DNA from 3 places in the Bacillus sp. NPDC093026 genome. Region 3 is predicted to be linked to each of the others. Evidence: riboswitches for the same ligand, from Rfam matches in the RefSeq annotation. Region 3 holds a riboswitch; each other region holds the start of a gene.
The links. A riboswitch is a leader RNA that binds a small molecule or an ion and turns the genes downstream of it on or off. The one in region 3 is predicted to bind S-adenosylmethionine.
Positions count from the first base shown of each region.

Region 1: another riboswitch for S-adenosylmethionine. It lies ahead of ACIQCE_RS01985 (DUF2292 domain-containing protein); the one in region 3 lies ahead of mtnW (2,3-diketo-5-methylthiopentyl-1-phosphate enolase).
Region 2: another riboswitch for S-adenosylmethionine. It lies ahead of metK (methionine adenosyltransferase); the one in region 3 lies ahead of mtnW (2,3-diketo-5-methylthiopentyl-1-phosphate enolase).

Region 1 covers NZ_JBIVPN010000001.1:392,908-401,254, reverse strand. The annotation lists gene carB (carbamoyl-phosphate synthase large subunit) at 1-2,306, shown strand, start outside; gene ACIQCE_RS02005 (dihydroorotate dehydrogenase electron transfer subunit) at 2,303-3,079, shown strand; gene ACIQCE_RS02000 (dihydroorotate dehydrogenase) at 3,073-4,005, shown strand; gene pyrF (orotidine-5'-phosphate decarboxylase) at 3,977-4,708, shown strand; gene pyrE (orotate phosphoribosyltransferase) at 4,689-5,327, shown strand; SAM riboswitch class I at 5,470-5,575, shown strand; gene ACIQCE_RS01985 (DUF2292 domain-containing protein) at 5,693-5,797, shown strand; gene ACIQCE_RS01980 (phosphoadenylyl-sulfate reductase) at 5,841-6,542, shown strand; gene ACIQCE_RS01975 (sulfate permease) at 6,556-7,620, shown strand; gene sat (sulfate adenylyltransferase) at 7,677-8,347, shown strand, end outside.
Region 2 covers NZ_JBIVPN010000004.1:186,646-194,992, reverse strand. The annotation lists gene ACIQCE_RS11740 (alpha/beta hydrolase family protein) at 1-456, shown strand, start outside; gene ACIQCE_RS11735 (DUF2584 domain-containing protein) at 496-738, shown strand; gene pckA (phosphoenolpyruvate carboxykinase (ATP)) at 771-2,357, opposite strand; SAM riboswitch class I at 2,571-2,705, shown strand; gene metK (methionine adenosyltransferase) at 2,898-4,100, shown strand; gene asnB (asparagine synthase (glutamine-hydrolyzing)) at 4,248-6,149, shown strand; gene ACIQCE_RS11715 (gamma carbonic anhydrase) at 6,287-6,802, opposite strand; gene ACIQCE_RS11710 (alpha/beta hydrolase) at 6,848-7,633, shown strand; gene ACIQCE_RS11705 (tetraprenyl-beta-curcumene synthase family protein) at 7,658-8,347, shown strand, end outside.
Region 3 covers NZ_JBIVPN010000001.1:586,450-594,796, forward strand. The annotation lists gene gerPC (sporulation kinase KinD) at 1-816, shown strand, start outside; gene ACIQCE_RS02980 (Spo0E family sporulation regulatory protein-aspartic acid phosphatase) at 866-1,108, opposite strand; gene ACIQCE_RS02985 (1,2-dihydroxy-3-keto-5-methylthiopentene dioxygenase) at 1,405-1,935, opposite strand; gene ACIQCE_RS02990 (methylthioribulose 1-phosphate dehydratase) at 1,952-2,590, opposite strand; gene ACIQCE_RS02995 (2-hydroxy-3-keto-5-methylthiopentenyl-1-phosphate phosphatase) at 2,554-3,249, opposite strand; gene mtnW (2,3-diketo-5-methylthiopentyl-1-phosphate enolase) at 3,250-4,467, opposite strand; SAM riboswitch class I at 4,567-4,668, opposite strand; gene ACIQCE_RS03005 (pyridoxal phosphate-dependent aminotransferase) at 4,713-5,903, opposite strand; SAM riboswitch class I at 6,067-6,226, shown strand; gene mtnK (S-methyl-5-thioribose kinase) at 6,308-7,501, shown strand; gene mtnA (S-methyl-5-thioribose-1-phosphate isomerase) at 7,508-8,347, shown strand, end outside.

The sequences.
Region 1 (8,347 bases), 190 kb from region 3:
GCCGTTCTTCTGCGCTTGCTTCTAAAGCGACAGGTTATCCAATTGCAAAGCTTGCAGCCAAAATCGCTGTCGGCTTAACACTAGATGAAATGATGAACCCAGTGACAGGCAAAACATATGCCGCCTTTGAACCAGCACTTGACTATATCGTTTCGAAAATTCCGCGCTGGCCGTTTGATAAATTTGAATCTGCGAACAGACGACTTGGTACACAAATGAAAGCAACAGGAGAAGTCATGGCGATTGGGCGTACATTAGAGGAGTCACTTTTAAAGGCTGTACGTTCACTTGAAGCGGACGTGCATCACATCGAACTAAAAGATGAAGCGGAAATCACAAATGAAGTGCTAGAGAAGAGAATTAAAAAAGCAGGCGATGAACGACTATTTTATATCGCTGAGGCGCTTAGAAGAGGCTATACGGTCGACCAAATTCATGAATTTTCTCAAATCGATTATTTCTTCCTTCATAAACTGGAAGGCATTATCGCACTTGAACAGACGTTAAAAGAAAACAAAGGCAATACAGACGTATTAAGAGAAGCAAAAGAGAAGGGCTTCTCAGACATCTATATTAGACGAAAATGGGGCATGAATGAAGCAGATCTCTATCAGCTAAGAAAAGAAACAGGAATTGTACCTGTCTATAAAATGGTCGATACATGTGCGGCAGAATTTGAATCAGAAACGCCTTATTTCTACAGCACCTATGAAGACGAAAACGAATCAGAACGAACAGATAAGAAGAGTGTCATCGTGTTAGGCTCAGGCCCAATCCGAATTGGACAAGGGGTTGAATTTGATTATGCGACTGTCCATTCTGTATGGGCGATTAAACAAGCAGGGTATGAAGCCATTATTATTAACAACAATCCAGAGACCGTGTCAACAGACTTCAGTATTTCAGATAAGCTTTACTTTGAACCACTGACAGTGGAAGATGTCATGCATATCATTGATCTTGAAAAACCAGAAGGTGTTGTCGTTCAGTTCGGCGGACAAACAGCCATTAACTTAGCGGATGAACTATCCAATAGAGGCGTAAAGATTCTAGGGACTTCACTTGAAGACCTTGATCGCGCTGAAAACCGTGACAAGTTTGAACAAACACTAGAAACACTTGGCGTTCCACAGCCAAAAGGAAAAACAGCGACCTCTATTCCGGAGGCAGTCGACATTGCCAATCATATCGGATATCCAGTGCTTGTCCGCCCTTCCTATGTATTAGGCGGACGTGCGATGGAAATCGTTTATCAAGAAAACGAGCTCCTTCATTATATGAAGAATGCGGTCAAAGTAAATCCACAGCATCCTGTCTTGATTGACAAGTATTTGACAGGTAAGGAAATTGAAGTAGATGCCGTGTCTGATGGAGAAACTGTTGTCATCCCAGGCATTATGGAGCATATTGAACGGGCTGGTGTTCACTCTGGCGATTCCATTGCGGTCTACCCTCCGCAAACCTTGTCAGAGGAGATGAAAGCAAAGATTGCTGAGTATACCATTAAACTAGCAAAAGGGCTTAACATCATCGGGCTGCTTAACATTCAGTTTGTTTTATCAAAAGGTGAAGTGTACGTTCTAGAAGTGAATCCGCGCTCAAGCCGGACTGTTCCATTCATAAGTAAGATTACTGGCATCCCAATGGCAAACCTAGCGACAAAAGTCATTTTAGGTGACAAGCTCAAAAACTATGGCTACCAAGAAGGACTACACGAGGAGCAAGCGGGTGTGTACGTCAAAGTACCGGTCTTCTCCTTTGCAAAACTAAGAAGAGTCGATATTACACTTGGACCTGAAATGAAATCGACAGGTGAAGTCATGGGGAAAGATGTCACAATCGAAAAAGCCCTGTACAAAGGATTAATCGCATCAGGTATTCAAATTCCTAATAACGGAACTGTGATCTTGACAGTGGCTGATAAGGATAAAGAAGAAGGACTTGAGATTGCGAGAAGATTCCATGCGATTGGATATCATATTTTGGCAACAGAAGGAACGGCGAATTACTTAAAACAAGCATCCATTCCATCAAGTGTTGTAGGCAAAATAGGAGAAGAAGGCAAAAATCTTCTAGATGTAATCCGAAACGGTGAAGCTCAATTTGTCATCAATACACTGACAAAAGGAAAACAGCCAGCTAGAGATGGCTTTAGAATCAGACGTGAATCTGTTGAAAATGGCGTGGCTTGCTTAACGTCACTAGATACGGCAGAGGCCATTTTAAGAGTGCTAGAGAGCATGACATTTAGAACAGACGAAATGCCAGAAGTGAAAACGAATGCTGAGGTGACAGTAACAATATGAAAAAAGCATACTTGACGGTCGTCTCTAACCGAGAGATCGCTGATCATATTTACGAAATGACATTAAAAGGGGACCTTGTTGAATCATTTCAAACCGCTGGACAATTTCTTCATATAAAGGTCAGTGAATCGATGACGCCATTACTGAGAAGACCGATCAGTATTGCCAATATTCATGCCGAGCAAAAAGAAGCGACGATCATTTTCAGGGCAGAGGGAGAGGGGACAAAGCTCCTATCCCAAAAGCAAGCAGGTGAGCTAGTCGACGTATTAGGGCCGCTAGGTAACGGATATAATCCTTCTGTAGTCCACCCAAGACAGACCGCATTACTTGTAGGTGGGGGAATTGGTGTGCCACCGCTTTACGAGCTGTCAAAGCGTTTAACGAAAAAAGGCGTTATCGTCAAGCATGTTCTTGGCTTTCAATCAAAAAAAGACGTATTTTACGAGGAGAAATTCCAAGCGCTCGGAGATACTTTTATCGCCACTGTTGATGGAACCCATGGAGCAAAAGGCTTTGTCACACATGTGATAGAAGAGAACGAAATGAGCTTTGATGTGCTGCTTTCATGCGGACCGACACCAATGTTAAAAGCGCTAAAAGATGCTTATCCACATAAACCTGTCTATATTTCAATGGAGGAACGGATGGGTTGCGGTATTGGTGCATGCTTTGCATGTGTATGTCATACCGATCAGCACGAAAAGCCGTACGTTAAAGTATGTCTTGATGGACCAGTCTTTAAAGCAGAGGAGGTGGCATTATCATGTTAAACGTTGAGTTACCCGGCTTATCCTTAAAGAACCCGATTATTCCGGCATCAGGGTGCTTCGGATTCGGAAAGGAATTTGCTTCCTTATATGATTTATCTATGCTGGGGGGAATCATGATCAAAGCCACTACCCTTGAAATGAGATTGGGCAATCCAACGCCAAGAGTGGCCGAGACTGGTGCAGGTATGTTAAATGCGATTGGACTTCAAAATCCAGGTCTAAAAGGAGTGCTTGATCATGAATTGCCTTGGCTTGAACAGTTTGGTACACCAATCATTGCGAACGTCGCCGGCGCGCAAATTGATGATTATGTCGAAGTAGCCGAACAAATCAGTCAAGCAAAGAATGTACATGCACTTGAACTGAATATATCTTGTCCCAATGTGAAGACAGGCGGGATCGCTTTCGGTACTGATGCGAAGATGGCTGAGACATTAACAAAAGCAGTGAAGGAAGTCTCGGCTGTTCCTGTTTACGTGAAACTGTCACCAAATGTGGCCAATATTGTTGAAATTGCAAAAGCAATTGAATCGGCTGGTGCGGATGGACTCACCATGATTAACACTTTAATTGGCATGCGGCTTGATTTAAAAACAGGGAAGCCCATTCTTGCAAATAAAACAGGCGGATTATCAGGTCCAGCAGTAAAACCTGTCGCCATTCGAATGGTATATGAAGTCAGTCAGGCTGTTCGTATCCCGATTATTGGGATGGGCGGGGTTCAACATGCAGAAGATGTGCTTGAATTCCTACTGGCAGGCGCAAGTGCTGTAGCTGTTGGAACAGCCAATTTCGTGAATCCATTCGTTTGTCCAGAAATCATTGAAGATCTGCCTAAAGTTCTGGCGGCTCATGGTTATTCATCAGTAGAGGAATGTATCGGAAGGAGCTGGAAGCATGAAGCATTTGCCAATCATCGCACTTGATTTTCCATCAGGGAGCGAGGCGCTTGCCTTTTTAGATCTATTTGAAGGGAAGCCATTATTTGTGAAGGTTGGCATGGAGCTTTTTTACCAAGAAGGTCCTGCCATAATTGAAACACTGAAACAAAAAAATTGCCGTATTTTCCTTGACTTGAAATTACATGACATTCCAACAACGGTTCAAAAAGCCATGAACCGGCTTGCAGCACTTGGGGTGGATTTGGTTAATGTCCATGCTGCAGGCGGAAAAAGAATGATGCAAGCAGCGGTAGAGGGTCTTGAAAGCGGAACATCAGCTGGACAAAGTAGACCGAACATTATTGCAGTGACTCAGCTCACAAGTACGTCAGAAGACATCATGAAAAAAGAAATACTCATTGATCGTCCACTTGAGGAGACCGTGCTTCATTACGGACAAATGGCATACGAGAGCGGACTAGACGGTGTTGTGTGCTCTGTACATGAATCAAAGGCCATTCATGAGCATATCTCACCATCCTTTCTCACCGTCACACCAGGTATTCGTTTGCCAAATGATCAAACCGATGACCAAAAGCGTGTAGCCACACCTGCTTTTGCAAAAGAACAAGGTGTTTCACAAATTGTTGTGGGGAGATCGATCACCAAAGCAGCAAATCCAATTGCAGCCTATCATCAAATGATCAAAGAGTGGGAGAGACAGCCGTATGAAAACGAAAATTGCTAAACATTTATTACAAATCAAAGCCGTCTCCTTAAAACCAGATGCACCATTCACGTGGGCAAGCGGTATTAAATCACCGATTTACTGCGATAATCGCCTGACATTATCGTACCCTAACGTCAGAAATGACATCGCTGAAGGACTTAAAGATCTCATTCAAACTTATTTTGAGGGAGCAGAAGTGATAGCCGGTACTGCAACGGCCGGAATCCCGCATGCGGCATTGGTGGCAGATCGTCTAAATTTGCCTATGTGTTATGTGAGAAATAAGCCAAAAGCACATGGAAAAGGAAATCAGATCGAAGGAGCGGTAACGACTGGTCAAAAGGTTGTTGTCGTAGAAGATCTCATTTCAACTGGAGGGAGCGTCCTTGAAGTTGTCGCCGCCCTTCAAGATGAGGGCTGTGAAGTGCTTGGAGTTGCGGCCATTTTCACATATGGATTGCCAAAAGCAGTTGCTGCTTTTGCGGAAAAAGACATTCCATATGTCACACTGACAGACTATGATGCGTTGACAGATGCGGCGCTTGAGCTAAGAGCCATCGAGCCATCTGCTATGAATAAACTTAAACGCTGGAGACAAGACCCTTCCTCTGAATCTTGGATGGAAGAGACGCTCTAACAATGCTGTGCCCAGATGCACGGCTTTTTTCATGTGGGTTTAAAATAGTAAAATAGACCCAAATGTGAATAAAAACTAATCCTATCAATAAAGTCGGGTTGACTTTTGTTTGAATTGTGTTAATATTTAATACAAATTAAAACTCTTATCCAGAGAGGTGGAGGGACTGGCCCGATGAAACCCAGCAACCTGCTATCCTGAGCAAGGTGCTACTTCCTGCAAAATGATTCTATTTTGAAAGATAAGGAAATCGTGAGCTTCCTCGTCTTTCTTTCGGATTGAAAGAAAGTTTTTTTATTTTTAATGGTGAGGAGGAAGAGGAGATGGAAGTGAAACAAAACCAGGATGAAGACTTAGTGAAAAACATGCAAGAATTGATTGGAGATATGAAATTCGGTTCAATCACATTGATTGTTCAAGACGGTCAAATAATTCAAGTAGAGAAAAATGAAAAAATCAGATTGAAGTAGTGCGCTATAGCAATATGAGCAATACTCCGGAAGGGGAGAAACAATGTTAACTTATGAAAATTGGCAAGAGCCGTCCATTACATTTCAAGAGGACGATATGTATAAAGGAGCCCTATCTGTGCTGAAATGGGCGTACGGTCATTATGGTGATCAGCTCGTTTATGCATGTAGCTTCGGTATAGAAGGCATTGTCTTGATTGATTTAATCGCTAAAGTCAAAAAAGATGCGAGAATTGTCTTTTTAGATACAGGACTACATTTCAAAGAGACTTACGAGACAATTGATGCGGTGAAGGAAAGATACCCTGGATTAGATATTGTGATGAAAACACCTGATCTGACAGTTGAACAGCAGAATGAACAGCATGGTGACAAACTGTGGGAAACAAATCCTCAAAGCTGTTGCCATATGCGGAAGGTCATTCCCTTGCAAGAAGCATTATCAGGCTATCCGGCTTGGCTTTCTGGCTTAAGAAGAGAGCAGTCACCAAAAAGAGCAGGTACAAACTTTTTAAATAAGGATGATAAATTCCAATCAGTAAAAGTGTGTCCGCTCATCCACTGGACTTGGAAAGATATATGGAGATATGCATCAAAGCAGGAACTTGCTTATAATCCGCTACATGATCGAGGATACCCAAGTATTGGCTGTGCACCATGTACACAACCAGCCTTCACTGCAGATGATCTGCGTTCTGGAAGATGGGCTGGAACAGCAAAGACGGAGTGCGGATTACATGAATAAGGGAGCATAATTAATGGAAATCGCTGCAATTTTATTTAGTTTATTCTTTGCTTTAAATATTGGCGCAAGCGGAGCAGCAGCTTCTATGGGAATTGCGTATGGATCAGGAGCGATTCAAAAACCGCTTTATGCACTCATCGTTTGTGCTGGAGGTATTTTAGCAGGTTCAGTGATTGGCGGCGGTGAAGTTGTCAAAACCATCAGTTCTGGTATTATGCCAGAATCTGTGATTACACTTGAAATTGTTTGCATTATCATTGGTTCCGCTGCATTATCATTATTTATTGCGAATCTGATGGCCATCCCGCTATCCACAAGTGAAGTAACGGTTGGAGCTGTTGTTGGTGTTGCCGTGGCATACAAAGTATTGTTTGTAAAATCCATTTTAGTGATCGTCGCATTTTGGATCATTATTCCACTCATTGCTTTTGCTTTCACGTTTACTGTGATCAAAATCATCAGACTGTTCCCAAAACACACATTATCTAAAAAAGGTGTCGGCATTCTTTCTATCGCTTTAATCATCAGTGGCTTTCTAGAGGCTTTTTCAGCTGGTATGAACAATGTTGCCAATGCTGTAGGTCCGCTAGTGGCATCAGGGGTCCTGTCAGTAGGGCAAGGTACACTTTACGGGGGGATATTTGTCGCGCTTGGTGCACTTTTACTCGGTAGGAGAGTACTTGAAACAAATGGTAAGAAAATCACACGATATCAAACAGGTGAAGGCATCTTACTCTCTAGTACCGGTGCTGGACTTGTCATTGTGAGCTCTATTTTCGGCTTGCCTGTACCACTTACCCAAATCACCTCTTCATCAATTATTGGTCTTGGGATGGCAAAGGGTGGACCGAACATTTTTCATAAACATGTCGTGAAAAAGATGCTGAAAGTCTGGGTTGTTTCTCCATTCTTATCACTCAGCTTGTCTTATTTGCTGGTAAGCTTTTTCTTAAAAGGAGACTATTATTCTATCTTTATCATGATGAGTGTGTTATTTGCTTCACTCGGCGCATTAAGTCTGATGAAGGCAGTCAAAAATGAAAGCAACTCCATCCATGAACAAGGCGGCGGCATTTAACGATAAATCTGACTATTAACATCTAATAACTTGAACATTGAGAGGAAGATGAACAAATGAGTTTAACACCACATGGTGGCGTATTAATTAATCGAGTAAATGAAGAATATGATTTAAGCACAGCAGAGAAGGAAATCGAACTGGATACGATCTCTTTTGCAGACCTTGAACTGATTGCAATCGGCGGGTATAGTCCAATTGAAGGCTTTTTAACAAAAGCCGATTATGAAGCCGTTGTGAGCGACATGAGACTAGCAAGTGGTGTTGTTTGGTCTCTTCCTATTACTCTTCCAGTCACAAAGGAAAAGGCAGCGGAAATTCGTAAGGGAGATATCGTCCGTTTATCTTACAATGGAACAGTTTACGGGATACTTGAGGTGGAAGATCAATACACGCCAGATAAGGAAAAAGAAGCTGTGAATGTGTATAAAACAAATGATCGGAATCATCCAGGGGTGAAAAAATTATTTGAGCGCGGTGACACATATATTGGTGGTAAAATTACACTGACCAAGCGTAGCGAAAAGCCATTCCCTCAATTCACCTATGAACCAGAAGAGACAAGAAGACATTTTAAAGAAAATGGTTGGAAAACGATTGTCGGTTTCCAAACGAGAAATCCAGTACATCGTGCCCATGAATATATTCAAAAAACAGCACTTGAGACAGTAGATGGTTTATTTTTAAATCCGCTGGTTGGTGAAACAAAAGCCGATGATATCCCAGC
Region 2 (8,347 bases), on a different contig from region 3:
GACCGTATCCATATTTTTGGCTTTTCTCGTGGCGGTATGATGGGGATTTGGACGGCTGTTGAAATGAAGGAGAAGGCCGCATCCTTTGTTTCATGGGGAGGCGTGAGTGATATGAAGCTCACTTATGAAGAACGTGTTGATATGAGAAGAATGATGAAGCGTGTGATTGGCGGTCCGCCTCATAAAGTACCAGAGGAATACGAGGTGAGAACCCCCCTGAATGTCGTGGATCAAATCGAAGCACCTGTTTTAATTATTCATGGAGAACAGGATCAGAATGTTTCGATTGAGCATGCGTATTTATTGGAGGAAGCATTACGTAAGCATGGAAAGTCTGTGGAGACATGGTATTTCCATGGATACAATCATTATTTCCCCCCGCAACATAATCGAGAGATTGTCAGACGGCTGTCAACATGGATGCACAGCCGAAAAAGCGGAAATATGGTAAAATAAATGCTAGAAAGAAATATAGAAAGTAGGGGGATTTTCGTTATGGGAATGCCTATTGAATTTAATACAATGATTGTCACAAAAGGAAAAGAGACAAGAATTGAAGAGAATGTGTTTGAGCTCATGAAGGAAGGGTACCGCATTTATCCGTTAAACATTCCGCTTGAGGTGCGGAAAACGAAAGCCGGAGAAAAAACAGGAACAGCTCATGTTGAAAAACTAGAACTGACAGATAATGTAACAAAGGTGACTTACCGCCTTATTTCATTACATTCAACGAATTAAAAAAGCTGAGGATTCCCTCAGCTTTCGTCTGTTTAAACGAGTGGTCCGCCTTTTGCTTCAATATCACTTGTTGCATGGCTGAATTTTTTGAAGTTCTTTTTAAATTCATTGGCAAGGAAACGTGCTTTTTCTTGATATGCTTCAGGGTCTGCCCATGTTTTGGCTGGTTGAAGTACTTCATCTGGCACGCCAGGAATATGAAGCGGAATGTGCAATCCAAAAATGTCATCAGTGACCATTTCTGCATGGTCAAGGTCGCCTTCAATGGCTGCTTGAACCATCGCTCTTGTGTGTGCAAGGTTCATTCGTTTGCCCGACCCATAGCCGCCACCAGTCCAACCTGTATTCACAAGGAATACTTTTGCACCATGCTCATCAATTTTTTTGCCGAGCATTTCTGCATATACGTGAGCTGGAAGTGGTAAAAATGGTGAACCGAAGCAAGTTGAGAACGTTGTTTCTGGTGAAGTCACACCACGTTCCGTTCCTGCTAGTTTACTAGTATAACCGCTTAAGAAATGATACATTGCTTGTTCTTTTGTTAGCCGGCTGATTGGAGGCAAGACGCCAAATGCATCAGCCGTTAAAAAGACAATAGCGGATGGATGACCTGCGATACTTGGTTTGACGATATTATCAATCATTTCGATTGGATAAGCAGCACGTGTATTTTCAGTAAAGAACGTGTTATCATAATCAGCTTCGCGCGTTTCTTCATCGAGCACAACATTTTCAAGGACTGAACCGAAGCGGATTGCCTTGTGAATTTGTGGTTCTTTTTCTTCACTTAAGTTCACACATTTTGCATAACACCCGCCTTCGATATTAAAGACACCTGTTCCAGACCAGCCATGCTCATCGTCACCGATCAACTTGCGGCTTGCACTTGCGGAAAGGGTGGTTTTCCCAGTACCAGAAAGACCAAAGAATAATGCAACATCACCTTCTTGACCAACGTTTGCTGAGCAGTGCATGGAAAGAATATCTTGTTCAGGAAGCAGATAGTTCATCACAGAGAAAATCGATTTCTTCATTTCACCCGCATATTCAGTTCCACCAATTAGAATCGTCCGTTTTTCAAAAGAGACGATAATAAAGGTTTCAGAGTTTGTTCCATCTCTTTCAGGGTCTGCTTTAAAGTGAGGTGCAGATAAGATGGTAAAAGGCTTCTCATTTGATGATGGTGTAGAACCGTCCGGTCTGATAAAAAGTTGTTTTGCAAATAGGTTATGCCATGCAAATTCGTTTACAACTGTAATCGGCATGCGGTATCGTTTGTCAGCGCCGGCAAACCCTTCAAATACAAATAGTTCATCACGTTCTCTTAAGTATGACACAACCTTTGTATATAAACGATCAAATGCGTCCTTGGAGATAGGCTGGTTCACATGACCCCAATCGATTTTATGCTCAGAGCTTTCTTCTTTTACGATAAATTTATCTTTAGGAGAACGTCCAGTATACGCACCTGTTGTGGCTCGGACAGCTCCTGTTGATGTTAAAACGCCTTCATTGCGTGCCAAAATCTTTTCAACAAGCTTCGGAACAGATAAATTTTGATGCGTATTTTCTAATGAGAGCAATGACTGCAAATCTTCTTTTAAATCCACTGAGTTCATAAAAAACCCTTCCTTTACCGTTGAATTTGTTTGTTTTGATTAGTATAACACATTGATAATAATAGTCTATACTATTTAGATATTTTTGTGTGTGTTTTTTCATTTCTGCCATGAAAATATGCTTTTTGGTCAAGCTAATAAAGAGGAGAGATAATTCTTTAGAAGCATTGACAGCATAGAAGGGTTAAGATAAGATATTTTATTGAACGGATACTCTTATCCCGAGTTGGTGGAGGGACAGGCCCGATGAAGCCCAGCAACCGGTTTCTTATAACAAAGGCATGAACATGCTGAGAAACCAAGGTGCTAACCTGATGCAAGGTACAAGAACACCTTGAGCGATAAGAGTGAAAGGCATGCAGATATCAGACCCTTTCCTCGCATTGAAGGAAATGGTTTTTTTATTTTTGGGATATCATATGTACAAATTGCCAATAACATCTCTAATATAAACGTTTTTCTATAAGAGGGAACGAGTTCCGTATCATATGAAGGCCCCATCTTGGGAGGATGTGGTCTTGTACAGGAGGAATTGCCATTATGAGTCAAAATCGTCGTTTATTTACTTCAGAATCAGTAACAGAAGGACATCCAGATAAAATCTGTGATCAAATTTCAGACAGCATTTTAGATGAAATTTTAAAGAAAGATCCAAATGCACGTGTTGCTTGTGAAACTTCTGTCACAACCGGTCTCGTATTAGTAAGCGGTGAGATTACAACATCTACCTATGTTGATATTCCAAAGACAGTACGTGACACCATTAAGGAAATTGGCTACACACGTGCGAAATATGGTTTTGATGCGGAAACATGTGCGGTTCTTACATCAATTGATGAACAGTCAGCTGACATTGCACAAGGCGTAGACAAAGCGCTTGAAGCACGTGAAGGAACAATGACTGAAGAAGAAATTGATGCGATCGGTGCAGGTGACCAAGGGCTAATGTTTGGTTTTGCAAACAATGAAACAGAAGAGCTGATGCCGCTACCAATTTCACTAGCACATAAATTATCTCGCCGCTTAACTGAAGTGCGCAAGGATGGAACGCTTTCATACCTTCGTCCTGACGGAAAAACACAAGTAACAGTTGAATATGATGAACAAAACAAACCAGCTCGCATTGACACAGTCGTCATCTCTACACAGCATGCACCAGAAGTGACGCTTGAACAAATTCAAAGCGACTTGAAAGAGCATGTCATCCGCCCTGTGGTTCCAAGTGAATTGATGGATGAAAATACGAAATACTTTATTAATCCAACAGGTCGTTTCGTTATCGGCGGACCTCAAGGTGATGCTGGTTTAACTGGACGGAAAATCATCGTGGATACGTATGGCGGTTACGCTCGTCATGGCGGCGGCGCTTTCTCAGGTAAAGATGCAACGAAGGTTGACCGTTCTGCAGCATACGCTGCTCGTTATGTAGCGAAAAACATTGTAGCAGCTGGACTTGCAGAATCTTGTGAAGTGCAACTTGCCTATGCCATTGGTGTAGCTCAGCCTGTGTCCATTTCTATTGATACGTTCGGAACAGGAAAAGCTTCTGAAGAGAAGTTAATTGAAGTGGTTCGTGCAAACTTTGATCTGCGTCCGGCTGGCATTATCAAAATGCTTGATCTGCGCCGTCCTATTTATAAACAAACGGCTGCATACGGACATTTTGGCCGACACGATTTAGATCTACCATGGGAAAAAACAGATAAGGCCGACACGCTTCGCAAGGAAGCATTAGGACTATAACAACATATTAAACCGCTTATTTTAAGCGGTTTTCCTTTTGGTGAAAAAAATTCAACAAAAAGTTTGAAAATGTGAAACGAAATGAGTCAAAAGACTGTCTAATTATAGGTCTACTATTAAGAAATAACATAATGTGGAGGCAATAATATGTGTGGGTTTGTTGGTGTATTGAATCACCGTCCATTGTCCGAAACGACAGAACAGGAAGAGTTAATTCAACAAATGAATCGCCTCATCGTTCATCGTGGTCCGGATGATGAGGGATACTATCATGATGAGCATGTAGGATTTGGATTTAGACGTTTAAGTATTATAGATGTGGAACATGGAAAGCAGCCGCTTTCTTATGAAGATGAGAAGTATTGGATTATTTTTAACGGAGAGATTTACAATTATGTGGAGTTAAAGGAAGAGCTTGTGAAAATGGGCTATACATTCAGTACAGATTCTGATACTGAAGTGCTTCTTGCTACATATCGTCATTATAAAGAAGAAGCGGCTTCTAAGCTTCGTGGAATGTTTGCGTTTCTCATTTGGGATAAAGAAGCGCAGCTACTATATGGCGCAAGAGATCCTTTTGGAATTAAACCACTTTATTTTACACAAATGGATGATCGAGTGTACTTTGCTTCTGAACGCAAAAGCCTTATGGCTGTAAATGAGAACATTTTATTTGATGAGACAGCCTTGCAGCAATATATGTCTTTCCAATTTGTTCCTGAGCCAAATACACTTGATCAAAAAGTGCAAAAAGTAGAGCCGGGTCATCAGTTTACATTGCGTCCTGGTCAAGAAATTCAATTTAAAACATACTGGAAAGTCCAATTCAAGCCTGAACAAACACAAGAGCAAAAATTAATAGAAGAAGTAAGAGATGCCATCTATGATTCTGTGAAAGTGCATATGAGAAGTGATGTACCTGTTGGTTCATTCCTATCAGGCGGTATCGATTCTTCTTTCATTGTGTCTGTTGCAAAGGAATTTCACCCTGAGCTGAAAACGTTCTCTGTTGGCTTCCAGCAAGATGGTTTCAGTGAGGTTGATGTGGCAAAGGAAACAGCCGATAAGCTCGGTTTGCAAAATTTTAGTGCAGTCATTTCCCCAGAGGAATATATGAACGAGCTTCCAAAGATTGTTTGGCACTTGGATGATCCTTTAGCTGATCCAGCGGCGATTCCGCTTTATTTCGTTGCAAAAGAAGCGAAAAAACAAGTGACAGTTGTTCTATCTGGTGAGGGAGCAGACGAGCTATTCGGTGGATACAATATTTACCGCGAGCCGCTTTCCTTAAAACCATTTGAATCTGTTCCATCTATGCTGAAAAAGCTACTTCTTCGTTTGGCGCGTTTGATGCCAGAAGGAATGAAAGGAAAAAGCTTCATCATCCGTGGTTGTACACCATTAGAAGAGCGTTATATCGGAAATGCGAAAATCTTTGAAGAGCCAGTGAAGAAAAACCTGTTAAAACAATATGATCCAAACGTAACGTATCGTGATGTCACAAAGACATACTTCGAGGAAAGTGCGGGATACAGTGATATTAACAAAATGCAATATGTTGATATCCATACTTGGATGCGCGGTGACATATTGCTAAAAGCAGATAAGATGACCATGGCCAATTCTCTTGAGCTTCGTGTTCCGTTTCTGGATAAGGTTGTATTTGAAGCGGCTTCTAAAATTCCTGAAGAGCTCAAAACGAAAGATGGCACAACTAAATACTTGTTGCGTAAAGCAGCAGAGGGTATTGTACCAGATCATGTGTTAAATCGTAAAAAACTAGGATTCCCTGTACCAATTCGTCATTGGCTGAAAAATGAAATGAATGCTTGGGCGAAAGATATCATTCAAAATAGTCAAACAGATGAGTATATTAACAAAGAATATGTACTTGATCTATTAAATGAACATTGTGCTGGTAAAGCAGATCATAGCCGTAAGATTTGGACGGTCTTAATCTTTATGATCTGGTACAGCATATATGTAGAGCGCAGTATTGACCCTGAACAGTTGAATCATCAACCAAAAGAAGTCATTTTTAGTTCATGAAAAAGGTTTTCAGCTATGTGCTGAAAACCTTTTTTGTCATGATAGAAAGTTTAAATCAGGGTAAAATAACAAGCGGTACATAGTTATTGCTTAATATCCTGAAAAAAACATGATAAAGTGAAGATAACAGCATTGTCTTAGCGGGATAAAAGGGAACGATAATATTGTCCTTTTTCTACATATTCTCTACGGATACGATCCATATCCTGAATGTCTTCGTCTGTTAATGTGCGAACGACTTTGGCTGGACGACCAAAAGCGAGTGTACCGTTTGGGATGACCTTTCCTTGCGGGACAAGACTGCCTGCACCGATAAAGGCTCCTTCACCAATTTCCGCTCCATCGAGAATGATCGATCCCATACCAATGAGGGCATTTTTTCGAATGATTGAGCTATGTAATGTGACTTGGTGTCCAATTGTAGCACCATCTTCAATAAGAAGTGGTTTTCCAGGGCTTTGATGCAGACAGGACAAGTCTTGAATATTGACGTTTTTTCCGATTCTCACAGGAGCGACATCGCCTCTGATGACAGTTTGGAACCAAATGCTTGAATATTCTCCGATTGTGACATCGCCAGTAATAATGGTGTTATCTGCTACAAAGACCGATTCATGAATCTCAGGTGTAAATTGATGATATGGATAAATCACTTTTTCGACTTCCTTTCTTAATACAACTTTTGTGAGGTGTTTACTTTGTGGACTTGGCATGCTGAAAGACCAGTTGGTACAATTGTGATTGTACATGGTGCAAGTGAATATCATGGCCGCTATAAATGGTTAATTGAAATGTGGCGGAATGCGGGCTATCATGTCGTGATGGGTGACCTGCCTGGGCAAGGGACAACTACAAGGGCCAGAGGCCATATTCGCTCATTTCAAGAATACATTGACACAGTAGATGAGTGGATGGAACATGCGAAGTCATTCAGACTTCCAACTTTTTTACTTGGTCATAGCATGGGTGGACTCATTTCGATTGAGTGGGTCAAGCAGTATACCCATACGAAGATTGATGGACTTATTTTATCATCACCTTGTTTAGGTCTGCAATTTAAACCAAAGAAACTGATGGATTTAGCTTCAAAAGGATTAAATGTGCTGGCACCGTCTTTTAAGGTGGAGTCTGGGCTATCCATAGAGCTTGCGACGCGTAATCAGGCAGTGATTGAAGCAGATTCTAATGACTCTCTTTATGTCACAAAAGTCTCTGTTAGATGGTATCGGGAACTTGTGAAAAACATTGATGCTGCCATGCAACCGACGAATGCCTTCCGGTCTATTCCGCTGCTTTTAATGCAGGCGGGTGATGACAAGATTGTTGATAAGACAAGGGTCATTAAATGGTTTAATGGCATTGAATCATTGAATAAATCATACCGTGAATGGGAAGGGCTGTATCACGAAATTTTTAATGAGCCTGAACGAGAAGATGTGTTTAAAGCGGCAAGAGCCTTTACAGATCAATATATTTCATTGTGAGCTTTAAGTTGGGGGTGGATTGATTTGTCAGTACCAGAGCGTCCTTTTGCACTGATGACAAAGGTTTATAAGGATATTTTTCCGCTCGTTCATCAGGAGCTTAAAAAGTGGCGAGCTCATGCAGAAACGATTGAAAACGAAGAACTAAGAACTCAGGCACTAGCGAGCATTGCGAGTAAAACATTTCACTGTGAAGGAGGAGGTATTCTATCTCTTTTAGCAGGTGAAGAAAAAGAGACGTGTGTTAAATTCATTGTGGCGTATCAAACCATTAGTGACTATTTAGATAACTTGTGTGACCGCAGTACTTCCCTTGATCCTGCTGATTTTCATATGCTGCATCAAGCGATGAGAGATGCGCTTGATATCCATGCAGAGCTGAAACCGTATTATCAATATCGAAATGATCAAGAGGATCATGATTATTTACATTCCCTTGTCCGTACATGTCAAGATGTGCTGTCACGACTTGATCATTATCAGATCATTCAGCCATATTTGCAAACACTTTGCGATTATTATAGTAATTTACAAGTACATAAGCATGTGGTGCCTCATGAGCGTGTGCCGCGATTAGAATCGTGGTTTCGTCAATATGAAAAAGATTTGCCTAAAATGGAGTGGTATGAGTTTTCAGCGTGTGCAGGGTCGACATTAGGTATTTTCTGCCTTGTGGCTTATGCACTTCAACCTGATTTTACAGAGAAGCAGGCA
Region 3 (8,347 bases):
TTTCCGCAACGTGCTACAACAGGTGAAGTTTTGTCTGTTATGCTGTTCCCCTTATCCAGTGTATTTATTTTATTAAATATTTTATTCACACTTGTCCAATATTTCATTTTAAGGCGGCAAACCCAGCAGGAACGTCATCAAAATGAAGCACAAAAGCTTGAATTGATTGGAACACTTGCGGCAAGTACGGCTCACGAGATTCGTAATCCATTAACAGGCATTAGCGGTTTTATACAGCTACTCCAAAAGAAGTACCATTCAGAGGAAGATCAGCTTTATTTTTCTGTGATAGAGGAAGAAATTAAACGCATCAATCAGATCGTGAGTGAATTTCTCGTATTAGGAAAACCAACTGCAGAAAAATGGCAGATGAACTCCGTGAAAGAAATTGTGAGTGAGATTATGCCGATTGTTTTTTCAGAGGCCAATCTTTATAATGTTGAGGTCGATTTGCAGATCAATACAATACAAGATGTTGGTGTTTTTTGTACTAAGGATCATATTAAACAAGTCGTATTGAATGTAGCAAAAAACTCTTTAGAAGCGATGCCAAATGGCGGTCATTTGAAGATTATAATCGAGGCTGAAAAAGAACATGTCATCATTAAAGTGAAAGATACGGGTGAAGGAATTCCAGAAGAGATGCTCAAGCATATATTCCTCCCATTTATTACTTCGAAGGAAAAAGGGACAGGTCTGGGGCTTGTCGTTTGTAAACGAATCATTTCCATGTATGGCGGGACAATCGATATACATAGTGAAGTGAACAAAGGAACGACGGTCATGATTATGCTCCCTTCCGCTCACTCAGCATAGCTTAAGGTTTTCAGCCGGTTTTGCCTGATGCAAGACCGGTTTTTTTATGTCAATAAGAGGGACGATTCACAGATAGGAGGCTCATTTGGCACACAATATCATGAAAGGATGCAACAGATTGCTTCTCATGAAAAAGAAGGTGCTGATACTCATTCATCAGGTTGTCCAGCTCTTGACTATATTTAATCGTCGTTTCGCCTGTATATCCTTCTACTTGAGCAACTTCTACCATTTGTTTTCTCTTTTCATCGATTGACATCAATAGCTTTTCTTTCCTTACATAGATATTCATGATCTCAGCTCCCGCAGTGAATTCGTCTGTTTACTCTTTAAATCGCTAACACCAAAATTATACTTTATTTGTAAATTAAATTAAATAAGCTGATTTGATTTAATTTTTTACAGTCTAAAGACCTTTTACCCAATCAGTTTTGGGGGTAAACTTCAAATTTGGACAGGACTGACACATTGATTAAACAGAATTTTATCCTATGCAGAAGTTCAAAATCAACTATCATCTTCTCATTTTATGTCTATTTTCATAAAAAAAGCTGACCTTCCGTCCTAGCGGAATGATCAGCTCTTGAATTAGACCGTTTCTTCTTTGTAAATCGGGACCCATCCTTCAGTTGTGACAAATATGCGAACTGCGACCACTTTGCGGTCCTCTTGTAGTGTAAAGTAGTGACGGGTATTAGGAGGAACAGAAATTAAATCTCCTGGATTTAATCTCACCTCAAAAAATACACCATCTTTTCCTTGAATTGCAAAAATACCATGGCCGCTCACAATAAATCGTACTTCGTCATCTGTATGATGATGCTCACGCTTAAAGTTTTGAAGCAGCTCATCTAGATTAGGTGTCGCATCAGATAATGAAATGACATCTTGTGCTTTGTACCCTCTTCGCTCTGAAATGCTTTGAATTTCGTCTTTAAAAACGGACAAAATTTCGGCTTTTTCCTCATCCGTTAAATCATACTTTTCTGATAAATGGCTTGGTAACTTATCAATATTCCAATGTTCATAAATGACACCTTGTTTTTCTAAATAAGTAGCAACCTCTTGCTCGTTCTCAAGTAGTGTTTTCTCTTCGTTATGAATATAAATGGTAGCCATATGTCTCTCCTCCTTTTTATTTCACAAACTGCGTCTTATAAAGCTTTAATTTTAAATGATAGCTAAATAAAAATTCGTATGCCTCTAACATCCGCTTTGTTTCAAATGCTGTCTTTCCCCAAACCGTAATTCCATGATTCCGAATGAGTACAGCACCTGACTCCATGCCCTCTGTGAGGTGCTCTGCAAATCGTTCAGCAAGCTGCGGAATATGAGCCGGGTTTTCAATAATAGGAATAGCGACTTCTGCATCCTCTTCCCAATAACCGAGCGCTTTGATGATTTCGTTTCCCTTAAAACGAATTTCTCCTTCGTCTCCGTACAGCTCAGAAATGACATTATTATCAATTGTGTGGACATGGAGACAGCAACCTGCTTTTGTCCGCCGATATAAATAAGTATGAAGCAACGTTTCGGCAGAAGGTTTAAGCTTTTGATTTGGCTCATACGGCTGACCCGTTTCATCAACAAGCACAAAATCTTCGTCTGTTTCTTTTCGTTTATCTTTTCCGCTTGCCGTCACCAAAAAAGTCATTGGCTCATCCGACACCTTAATAGATAAATTGCCGCTTGTTCCGTAAAACCAGTCTCTTGCTGCCAGTTCACGTTTGACATCAGCTAGCTCTTGCCACCGTTTGCTCTTTGCATCTGCCATTTTTTCACTTCCTTTATTTGAACAAATTGCGCTTTTACATCAACAAATGTTTCATATTCTTTATGTATGAGGCCTAGATTTCTACATTCATTCAGCAAATAATCACGAGCAAACGTCAGATCAGCACATTTTGCTGCCTCAATATCTGTCACTGAATCTCCAATCACGACAATGAAATCATTCTCATGTGCGAGCTTTCGAATAATCGATGGCTTACAGCAGCCACAACCATTTTGACATTGTGAATCACAGGCATGAGGCCATTCAATTTGAATGTTCTTTTCCTTAAACGACGCGTGATTACAATAAATGTGTTCTTTTTCCACAATGCCTTCGAGTACAGGATACACAAAAAAGTCCATACCGCCGCTTAAGACATAAAAGGGTATCTCTGCTTTTTTTAAATAAGCGACAAATTGTTCGAAGCCTTCTCGAATGTTTGTATCATGTAGAATAAACGACTGAATGGCTTCCTTCTGCTCACTATTCAATAAACGAAACATGCGTCCGACGCCTTCTTTGATCGTGATCTCCTTTGACAGGACGCCATCTTTCAGCTGCGCCCATTCACTTGGAGCAAACTGCTTCATAATGCGAATAATATTATCATTTGTTGTAATCGTACCGTCAAAATCACAACATACAATTGGCTTTTTCATTTAATCTGCTACCCTTCCCCAAAGATCAAGTGCTGCTTTTAAATCTTGACAAGATGACGCCTTCTCTTCTATTGGCTCACCACTTAAAACAGCGGCGATCATTGATCTAAATGCTTTTCCTCCACCGATGGCTCCGCGCGGATGTCCATGGATACCTCCGCCTGCATTGATCACATGATCTAACCCAAAATCTCTGATTAATAGCGGCACCATTCCTGGATGAATACCCGCTGATGGAACAGGGAATGTTTTTTGAACAGTGTCCTCTTTCACGCAAGCTTCATAGATGCCTCGTGCATCTTCTTTCGGAAGTGCGACTGACCCATAAGGAGATGGAAAAAGACTAAAATCGGCACCAGCATATCGATTTAATTTACCTAAAAGAAGAGAATGCGAGAATCCATATTCAGGAGATGATGTAAATGCACCGCTCACCGCTGGATGCGCCATGATGGGGACATGAATCTCTTGGTCTTCCGCTAAGCTCTGCATCACATCAAGTCCGTAAGCAAATACATTGAATAATAGCGCATCTGCTCCAAGTTCAACTGCTTTTCGAGCTCGATCTCTCAAGTCAAAGGTTCTGCCAGTTAAATTGACTGCATAAAGCGTGCGGCGTCCTGTCTCTTCATACGTTTCATTTAGGATCTTTTTTCCTTCTTTGATACGTTCTTCAAATGGCGTCAATGGGTTTTCAAATAAAATTTCGTCATCTTTGATTAAGTCAACACCGCCTAAAGCCTGCAAACGAAGCTGTTCTTTTAAATCCTGCATATCACGACCGATCACACCTTTAAAAATACTCATTAAAAGCGGTCGTTCAAAAGCATTCAGTTTGCTTCGTATGCCCTCAATTCCAAACACCGGTCCAGGTAGGCTTCGCTTAAACGCTGTCGAAAATTCTATGTCGGCAAGCTTCACTTTCCCATCAAGTGAAAGCTTCCCAAAAATAGTCGTCAAAACGGCTGGTAAATCAGTCGAAAAATTGGCTTCAGGATAACCAATTGTCACTTCTGATTGAACAAGACCATTTTCTCGCACAGATTTTTCCTTTACTTCGATCACGCGGCCTTTATGTTTTTTTAGTTGATCCTTCTTTAATTGCGGCAAATCCGTCCATGATCCGACCGTTAATCCAAGTGCGATTTGCTCTGCTTTCTGGTCAATTTGTTCATCCTCTTGGTGTGTTAATACATATGTTGCTAGTAATTCACTCACTAGGAATCCCCTTTCTATCGCGTCCTCTATATGTTCAATAAAAAAACCTCTTCAAGTGCTAGGGTAGCGCCATAAAGAGGTTTCGTTTCATTCATCTGAATCTTATCTCTCAGCGCCTGCTGCAAGAATTAGCACCGTGCTTCTTGGAAGTCGGTTGCCGGGCTTCATTGGGCTAGTCCCTCTGCCTACTCTTGATAAGAATATTCAATTTTCTTACATATTGCCTGAATTATCGCATCGTTTTTTTATGTTGTCAATGACTTTTTTTCAAATAGACGCAATGAAGCAATCCGTTTAGCTGCTTCCTTTAACCGCTCCTCACTTGTCAAAAGCCCGACTCTGACATAGCCTTCACCATGAAGACCAAAGCCATTTCCCGGCGCAACTGCAACATGCACTTTCTCTAATAACAAGTCAGAAAAGGATTCAGATGTATAACCTTCAGGCACCTTTAACCATGCAAAAAAAGAGCCCCTTGGTGCACGTACCTCCCAGCCGATCTCTCTGATTGCATTAATCCATGTATTTCGTCTTTTCTCGTATCGATCATTTTGCACTTGCACACAGGTTTGATCACTTAATAGAGCCTCTGCCGCTGCATCTTGAGTCGCCTTAAAAAGTGAAACAAACATATGGTCCTGAAAAAGCTCAATGGCTTCTATTACAGATGGATTTCCTGCTGCAAAACCAACTCGCCAGCCTGCCATATTATAAGTTTTTGAAAATGTATAGATTTCAATCCCCGTCTCTTTTGCTCCGTCCGTTTGTAAAAAGCTGATTGGCTTTTCTCCATCAAATCCGATGGCGCCATAAGCAAAATCATGGACAACACAAATATTGTGATCTTTCGCTAGATGAATGGTTTTTTCAAAGAACGCACGACTTGCAATAGCGCCAGTCGGATTGTTTGGATAATTTAAGTACATCAATTTTGCTTTTTCCTTATGATCTTTTGACAATAGATCATAATTAGGCAAAAAATCATTTTCTTCAAGAAGTGGCATTGTGACCATTTCAGCTCCAGCGAGCACTACGCCTGACCAATAATCAGGGTAGCCTGGGTCTGGGACTAGCACAGTATCTCCAGGATTCAGTAAACATTGTGGCAACTCAACAAGTCCCGCCTTACCGCCAAATAAAATTGCAATCTCAGTCTCAGGATCTAGCGTGACGCCATATTCTCTTAGATAAAATGCAGCGGCCGCCTTCTTTAGCTTCGCTGTTCCACGAAATGAGGAGTATTGGTGATTCTCTGGCTTCTCTACCGCTGCTTGCATTGCTTTGACAATATGCGGCGGTGTCGGCTGATCAGGATTTCCCTGTCCTAAATTAATCACATCTGCCCCAGCCTGAAGTTTCTTTTGGACTTTTTGAACGAGCGAAGCAAAAAACTGTTCAGGCAATTTTTTCAAAACATCTGATTGTTGGAATTCCATATTTTCACCTTCTATTCAAGTTACATGACAATACACTCACTGTAATGGATTGTTTTATGAATTGTAAAGCAATTTTGAAAAAAGATTGACATGCGAAGAGTCGCTCTGATAATATCTTGAATTAAGAAATGCGTACATGAATTGAACAATTACATATTGATTTCTCTTATCGAGAGTTGGGCGAGGGAATTGGCCTTTTGACCCCAACAGCAACCGACCGTTAATACCATTGTGAAGTGGGGCGTAGCAATATAAGCGCCAAGACAATTGTCTTGTAGGGCACGGTGCTAATTCCATCAGACGTATGTGCTGAGAGATAAGAGGGGCTTTGAACACATAGATCACTATCAAGCCTCTTTCTCTCGGGAGAAAGAGGTTTTTTATATGATTTGGAGGGGAAGCAATTGGTAACACTTACGGCATCATACGAAGAATTAACAGAGAGCTCGGCTATTGCACTTGCCATTAGACTAGGTTTAATACAGGAAAGCAGCCATTTGACATGTACTGAAATTGGCGACGGAAATTTAAATTATGTCTTTCATATCTTTGATCACAAACATCAAAAAGGACTCATTCTCAAGCAGGCCTTACCTTACGCAAAGGTCGTTGGGGAAAGCTGGCCACTTACATTAGATCGCGCAAGAATTGAAAGTGCCGCGCTCATTAAACAATCTGAATACGTACCACATCTTGTACCAGAAGTCTATTATTCTGATACAACTCTTGCTGTCACTGCAATGGAAGACCTTTCACACCTAGAAATCGTCAGAAAAGGGCTAATTGCCGGAAAAAACTATCCGCACTTATCAGATCATGTTGGAGAATTTTTAGGTAAAACGCTTTTTTATACATCTGACTTTGCAACAAATCCTAAAATCAAAAAACAGTATGTTAAGCAATTCACAAACCCAGATCTTTGTGACATAACAGAAAAGCTTGTCTTTACGGACCCTTTCTTCAATAGTGAAACAAATGACTTTGAAGAGGAGTTAAGAGAAGAAGTTGAAAAACTATGGGCAGATTTAGAATTGCAGGCCAAAGCAGCAGAGCTGAAGCGAATCTTTTTGACCTCGGCTGAAACACTTGTCCATGGAGATCTTCATACAGGCAGTATATTTGCGAGCGATCATGAAACAAAGGTGATTGATCCAGAGTTCGCTTTTTACGGTCCATTTGGATTCGATATTGGACAATTTATAGCGAACTTGCTCTTAAATGCTTTATCTCGTGAAAACGAAAAAGATCAACAGCCACTTTTTGACCATGTTGAAAATGTTTGGGCTACGTTCAAAGAGGTTTTCACTAAAGCATGGAAAGAAGACAGCATTGAAGCATTTAGCGTGTCAGACAGCTTTTTAGAAAAAACATTTGATCGTATCTTAAAAGAAGCGACCGGATTTGCCGGCTGTGAACTCGTTCGTCGAACGATTGGACTCGCACATGCTGCCGATCTTGATGCGATTTCATCACCAGCCAAACGTCTCACTCAGAAAAAAGCAGCACTTACACTAGGAAAAACATTCATCAAACAATCTTGTGCAGTCGAAACAGCGTCCGACCTCGTCGCACTATTCCAACAATCTGTAAAGGAGTGACGGGTATTGAGAAAAGATTTTGAAGTCCCCCGTTCAGTCGAATGGGAAGGAAACAACATTAAAATTTTAAACCAACAAAAATTACCGGCTGAAACTGTATTTGAGCATTTATATACGAAGGAAGATGTCTACGATGCGATTGTGACATTAAAAGTGCGCGGAGCACCTGCTATTGGGATTACAGCTGCTTTTGGGCTGGCGCTAAGTGCTCAAGATATCGACACAGAAGATATTGATGTCTTCAAAGAAGAAGTGATCGGCTTGAAGGAATATTTCAATCGGTCTCGTCCAACAGCCGTTAATCTTGCATGGGCTTTAGACAGACTTTTTCAGCGAATTGAGCGTGCCGCTTCGGTCAATGCAGCCAAAACAGATCTTGTCCATGAAGCCATTCAAATTCAAATTGAAGATGAAGAAATATGTCGCCAAATCGGTCAAAATGCACTCCAGCTCTTTACGTCTGGTGACCGAATCATGACCATTTGTAATGCAGGCTCCATCGCTACTAGCCGCTACGGAACAGCGCTTGCTCCTTTTTATTTAGCCAAAAAGAAAAATCTTGATCTTCATATTTATGCTTGTGAGACTCGTCCTGTCTTGCAAGGAGCTCGACTGACGACATGGGAATTGATGCAGGGCGGTCTCGACGTGACACTCATTACAGATAACATGGCAGCTCATACGATGAAAGAAAAACAAATTTCTGCTCTCATTGTTGGGGCTGATCGAATCGCCCGAAATGGCGATACGGCTAATAAAATCGGCACTTTAGGTCTAGCCATACTTGCCAAACATTTTCAAATTCCATTTTTTGTGGCGGCACCTCTCTCGACCTTTGATATGTCA